DNA from 2 places in the Arthrobacter sp. TJ-254 genome. Region 1 is predicted to be linked to the other one. Evidence: riboswitches for the same ligand, from Rfam matches in the RefSeq annotation. Region 1 holds a riboswitch; the other holds the start of a gene.

Region 1 (3,177 bases):
AGCTACCACCTGTACCAGGGCATCGGACCGTTCCTGGGAAACGCGGCAATGGGGCTCGTGTTCGGTTACATCTACACCCGGACCCGGCGCGTCATGCCGCTCGTCGTTGCCCACGCCGCCCTCGACATCACTGGGTTCGTCGGGTTCGCCCTGCTCGGACCGGCAATCGGGGTGGGCGGCTGAGCATTCACGGCAAGTGGGTTGACCCGCCGGGCGGCCCGCCGGGCAAGGAACCGCCGGATCCCGCTCCGGCGCGCAGATGGCGCAGGCCGGTGCGCAGCACCCCGTAACGGCGGATCCTGCGCATCGACGTGGCGACTCTCAGCCGCCGGTCGATGCGGACCGCCCGCCGGCCGAACGTGCGGGCCACCCGAAGGGTGAGCTCGACATCCTCGTCGCGCTCATCGATCGACGTGCGGGGAAAACCGCCCGCGCGCTCATAGGCGGACGAGCGGACGGCAAGGTTGTGGCCGGCGACAATGCGAAGGCAAGCCGGGTCGCGGTGGCGCAGCGCGAGGGCTCCGCGGAGGGCAGGGAAGAGGAAGGCGAGGAGCACGCGGTCAAACCGGCGCCGGTAGGCGTCCGGCAGGGGCACGGACGTGCCGCCCAGCAGTTGCACCGAGGGGTACCCGGCGAACGTGCGGCGGATCCGCGCCGTCCAGTCCGGCCGGGGTTCGCTGTCGCCGTCGGTGCGCGCCACCAACGGAAAACCGTCGGCGATGGCCCTGCGGAAACCGGTGTCGGCCGCCGCGCCGGTACCCTTCTGCTCCTCATCGAGCACCACGAGCGGAAAGTCGCGCCGGAGCCGGCCAAACGCCTCGATGCGCACCCGGGTGTCATCCGACGAGCCGTTGTCCACCACATAGAGCACCATCCCGGTGCGGTCCGACTGCCGGTACAGCGCCTCAAGGGTGCGGTCGATCCCGGGCTCGTTGAACACCGGGACGACGACGGCGAGCCGCTGGGCCATGCCGGACTCCGGGGGAATCCGGTACTAGATCTCGACGAGGCCGTTCGCGGTGTCGAAGGTCACCGACATCAGCCCCGGGGTGCCGTTCGGAGCAATCCACTTGACCGACACCTCGCCCAGGGGCGCTTCGACGGGCATTCCGAGCCACTCGGTCACGCGTGCGCAGGAGCCGGCGATGGTCAGCGAGTCGAGCCGCGCGGTCGCAGGGCGTGCCTGCGAGGGGTGGAGTGCTTCGGTGCCGTCGTCCCAGCGCAGCAGGTAGGGGACCTGCGGATCGGCGATCAGGCCCTTGATGCCGATCTGCTGCCAGGTGAGTTCCTGGCCGTCGGGGAACTTGCGGTTGCCGGGCACGGCGCGCCGGCCCAGGCGCTCTTCGAACGGCGTGAGGTCATCGACCGCGACTACCCAGCCCATCCAGCCGCCGCCTGCTTCGGACCGGGACCGCACGGCCTGGCCGAAGGGTGCCTTGTCCGAGGCGGGATGGTTCAGGGTCTCGACCACCTCGACGTACTGGCCGTTGACGAGGGGCAGAATCATGTTCCGTGTGCCGAAACGGGGGTGGACACCACCCTTCACCGCTTCTACGCCCAGCGCGGCCGAAATACGCTCCGCGGTGGCAGCGAGTCCATCAGGTTCAGAGGCATAAGAAACATGGTCCAAGCGCATGGCTACATAGTGGCACTTTGTGACGCCCGTCTCGACTTAGGAGCACCTTACTTAACGGGAAGTCATATGGGTTGCCGAAATCCGGTCCCTCGGCTTTCATTGAGGCAGGTCATGAGTGCCAGCACACAGCCCCGGCTTGCTGGCCGGCAACCCTCCAACCGCGGTGGGGTGCCCCGGGTGAAGACCAGGCGCAGTGTCACAGGGACGCTGCGCAAGCGCGGGTCCTTACCGATCCACCGTCGCCTCGATGGCGCGGCGTCGACCGGGGCCCCTTGAGCAACAGAGGGAGCGCCATGTCGAGCAACTGGTCTTTTGAAACCCGGCAGATCCACGCCGGCCAGACCCCCGATTCAACAACCGGCGCGCGTGCGCTGCCCATCTACCAGACGACGTCGTTCGTCTTCCCCAGCGCCCAGAGCGCCGCCGACCGCTTTGCCCTCACGGAGCTTGCCCCCATCTACACGCGCATCGGCAACCCCACCCAGGAGGCCGTTGAGACGCGCATCGCCTCACTCGACGGAGGGGTGGGTGCCCTCCTGCTCGCCTCGGGGCAGGCGGCCGAAACCTACGCCATCCTCAATATCGCCGAGGCGGGCGACCACATCGTTGCAAGCCCGAGCCTGTACGGGGGCACTTACAACCTCTTCCGGCACACCCTCAGGAAATTCGGGATCCAAACCACCTTCGTGGAGAACCCCGACAACCTCGAGCAGTGGCGCGCCGCCGTCCGGCCCAATACCAAGGCGTTCTTCGGCGAGGTCGTCTCCAACCCCCGCCAGGACGTGCTCGACATCGAGGGAATCAGCGCGGTCGCCCACGACAACGGCATCCCGCTGATCGCCGATGCGACAGTTTCGACCCCGTACCTCATCCGGCCCATCGAGTGGGGTGCCGACATCGTTGTCCACTCCGCCACCAAGTACCTCGGCGGCCACGGCACCGCCATCGGCGGCGTCATCGTCGACTCGGGCCGCTTCGACTACGGCCGCGACCCGGAAAAGTTCCCCGGCTTCAACACCCCCGATGAGAGCTACCACGGGCTTGTCTACGCCCGGGACCTCGGGGTGGGAAGCGCCTTTGGCGCCAATCTCTCCTACATCCTCAAGGCGCGCGTGCAGCTCCTGCGCGACCTCGGCTCAGCAATCTCCCCGTTCAACGCCTTCCTGATCGCACAGGGCCTCGAAACGCTCAGCCTGCGCATGGAACGCCACATCGCCAACGCCCGCGCCGTCGCGGAGTGGCTTGAACTGCACGACGACGTCGAATCCGTTGCCTATGCCGGACTTCCCTCAAGCCCCTGGTACGAGCGCGGGCTGAAGTACGGGCCGAACGGCACCGGTGCCATCGTCTCCTTCGACATCGCCGGCGGAATCGAGGCCGGCAAGCGCTTCGTCGACGGGCTCGAACTCCACTCCCATGTGGCGAACGTTGGGGACGTGCGCTCCCTGGTGATCCACCCGGCTTCAACAACGCACAGCCAGCTCGGAGCCGAAGCACAGCTCACGGCCGGAGTCCGCCCCGGTCTCGTGCGCCTTTCGGTC
Region 2 (3,177 bases), on a different contig from region 1:
CGGTTTCGCGGTCAACAAGGACAAGGAAGGCTTCAAGGGCTCCAACGCCCTGGTCTCCCGCCGGGAGGAGCCTGCGGCCCGGGCGCTGCGCTGCCTCACGGTCGACGACGGCGTCTCCGTGGTGATGGGCAAGGAGCCCGTGTTCGTGAACGGCGAAGCCGCCGGGTACGTCACGAGCGCCGCCTACGGGTTCTCGATCGGCAGGCCCATCGCCTACGCCTGGCTACCGGCCGCGGTTGCCGAGGGCGACTCCGTGGAGATCGAATACTTCGGCGAGCGGGTCCGTGCCACCGTCGCAGCCGAGCCACTGTTCGACCCAGGGATGGAGCGCCTGCGCGGCTGAGCCCCTCCGTCACAACAAGGCCCCACAACAAAGGCCCCGCTTCCGGAAGGAGGCGGGGCCTTTGCCGTGCCGGCTGAGCCGGCCGATCACGTGTGCCGCGGCCGACCTCGAAGCTGGGCCGGTCCAGCCCTCACAGAATCAGTTCCGTGTCGGTAGGTTTTGGTCGGTTCATTGATTCAGGGAACCGCTTATTATTCCGTGAGATGTCAGCGGGCGGCGGGCTCGAGGCGGTAGCTGCTGCCGTGGTGTTCGGCGGGCAGCCGGTCTCCGCGGCCGAAGAGCTTGTGCCGCAGTGTCCCCTCGACGTACTCGGTGGGATACGCGCCGCGCTTCTGCAGCTCGGGAACCACGTACTTCACCACATCCTCGAACGAGCCCGGCGTGATGGCGTAGGCAAGGTTGAACCCGTCGACGTCGGTCTCCTCGACCCAGGCCTGAAGCTCCTCGGCGACCTGCGCGCCCGAGCCGACGATGCGGGGGCCCAGCCCGCCGATGCCCGCCCACTCGGCGATGTCGCGCACCGTCCACGGCTTGCCGTCGTCCTCCACCTTGGAGAAGTTGGCGACGGCCGACTGGATGGCGTTCGACTTCACATTGCCGAGGGGCTCGTCAGGTCCGTAAGCGGAGAGGTCCACGCCGAACCAGCCGGAGACCAGCACCAGGGCTCCCTCGTAGCTGACGTACTGCTGGTACTCGGCGTGCTTGGCCTGCGCCTTCTCCTCCGTCTCGTCCGTGATGACGGTGAGCAGCGTGTAGATGCGCACGGAGTAGCGGTCGCGCCCTGCGGCTTCGACGGCGTCGCGGATCTTGGTGACGGTGTCCTTGAGGATCTCCTTGGTCGGCGAGCCAACAAAAACGGCCTCGGCGTTGCCCGCGGCAAAGGCGATCCCGCGCGGTGAAGCCCCGGCCTGGTAGATCACCGGGGTGCGCTGCGGGGAGGGTTCGCTGAGGTGGATCCCCGGCGTCGTGAAGTACTTGCCCTCATGGCCGATCCCGTGGACCTTCGCAGGGTCGGTGAAGACGCCGGTTTCGGTGTCCCGGATGACGGCGTCGTCCTCCCAGGAGCCTTCGAGCAGCTTGTAGAGCACCTCGAGGTACTCGTCGGCGTGGTTGTAGCGCTCGTCGTGCTCGAGCTGGTCGGTCTGCCCGAGGTTCCGCGTCGCCGAGGGCAGGTACCCGGTGACGACATTCCAGCCGAACCGCCCATTCGTCAGGTGGTCGAGTGTGGAGAGGCGGCGGGCAAACGGGTACGGGTGCTCGTAGGCGGTGCCTGCGGTGACGCCGAACCCGAGGTGCTCGGTCACCAGAGCCATGGCGGAGACCAGGAGGAACGGGTCGTTCACCGGAGTCTGTGTGCCCTGGCGGAGAGTTGCCTCGTCGGAGCCGCCGTAGACGTCGTAGGTGCCGAGGACGTCGGCGATGAAGATGCCGTCGAACAGTCCCTTTTCAAGGGTCTTTGCGAGGTCCGCCCAGTAGCGCAGGTCCTTGTACCGCCAGGACTGGTCCTCGGGGTGGCGCCACAGACCGGGCGACTGGTGACCGACGCAGTTCATAACGAAAGCGTTGAAGCGGATCTGACGGGGCGAATTGGAGGAATGCGGGGATAAGGACATGGCAAAAGAACCCTTGCATTAGGGCACCACCGAAAGGAAGTGCCGTACTTGCCCTCCGGTCATCTCCGCCGGCCGGGCCGAATCCTCACCTGGGGCACCCCGCTACAGCGAGAGGGTTGCCGTCCAACAAACCAGGGTTTTGCGTTGGAACTCTTGATTCTGAATTCGACCCTACGGGCAGGACGGCGCCCGCGTCGAGAACCGTCCGTCATAGAAAGTCACGAGCCGCATCCCGTGTGCGTCTTGATCGAGCGGGTGGCGAAACAGCTTGGTGGGAGCAGGGTGTCTTGCAAGCCCTGGTGAGATGACGATCGGTAGTGGGTGCGATAACCACGAGGTGGACCAAACAGTCAAAATTCCGAGTTACAATTTCATTACGCCCATCACATGGGCCTCAAACGTCACAAATGAATTGGGGAAAAATTGAAGAAAAGTACAGCAGGATTCGCACTGGTAGCAGCAGCAGGTCTCACGGCAATCTCGGCCGCACCGGCGATGGCAGTATCCCTCCCATTTGCAAACTGCAGTGAAGCAGCGGCAGTGGGCGTCTACAACATCCCTGCAGGCACGCCGGGTTACCAGCTGAAACTGGATGCCGATCGAGATGGGACTGGCTGCGACGCTGCAGGCAACCCTGCCTACGACGCGAGCATCGTGGCCGGCATCGTTGCTCAGAACACTCCCGCAGCACCGTCGCAGGTAGTTCAGATGCCCGTCGGCGGCGCTGACACCGGCGTTGCTCAGGAAGGTACTAACAACATGGGCGCGCTCGCGCTCGGCGGCGGCCTTGTCCTCGCGGCAGCAGCCGGTGGAACTTTCGTGGTGCGGCGTCGCGTCGCCGCCCAGGCATAGTCCACCTACACCAAGAACTGATCGGATATTGTCCTACGCATGATTAGTTCAATCAGGAACCGCCGCAGGAGCTTTCTTGCTTCTGCGGCGGTTGCTCTTTTCCTACTTTCCGGCTGTGCAACCGATGCAGCCCCGCAGGTCGAAAGGCCGGCAACGGTCTCGGCTACCCCTGATCCGGCCTCCTCTTCGGTGCCATCGACCTCGGCCCCTGCGAAGCCAACGCCTGCGCCGAGCGCCTCAGAATCACAACTTCCATCGCTGCCGGAATCGCCACCTGTTGCCTTCAGTATTCCCTCAACGGGCGCGAAGTCGGAGCTGCTCAGCTTGGGTCTGCGCCCCAATGGAACGCTTGAAGTGCCACCCGACGGC

Evidence for each region. A riboswitch is a leader RNA that binds a small molecule or an ion and turns the genes downstream of it on or off. The one in region 1 is predicted to bind S-adenosylmethionine.
Region 2: another riboswitch for S-adenosylmethionine. It lies ahead of AC4D14_RS09960 (LLM class flavin-dependent oxidoreductase); the one in region 1 lies ahead of AC4D14_RS17080 (bifunctional o-acetylhomoserine/o-acetylserine sulfhydrylase).

What each region holds. Positions count from the first base shown of each region.
Region 1 covers NZ_JBZCNF010000006.1:160,675-163,851, reverse strand. Annotated here, with positions in the region: gene AC4D14_RS17095 (CPBP family intramembrane glutamic endopeptidase) at 1-183, shown strand, start outside; gene AC4D14_RS17090 (glycosyltransferase) at 188-970, opposite strand; gene AC4D14_RS17085 (VOC family protein) at 995-1,636, opposite strand; SAM riboswitch class IV at 1,744-1,860, shown strand; gene AC4D14_RS17080 (bifunctional o-acetylhomoserine/o-acetylserine sulfhydrylase) at 1,930-3,177, shown strand, end outside.
Region 2 covers NZ_JBZCNF010000003.1:263,341-266,517, reverse strand. Annotated here, with positions in the region: gene AC4D14_RS09965 (GcvT family protein) at 1-343, shown strand, start outside; gene AC4D14_RS09960 (LLM class flavin-dependent oxidoreductase) at 550-1,956, opposite strand; SAM riboswitch class IV at 1,996-2,115, opposite strand; gene AC4D14_RS09955 (excalibur calcium-binding domain-containing protein) at 2,380-2,808, shown strand; gene AC4D14_RS09950 (class F sortase) at 2,848-3,177, shown strand, end outside.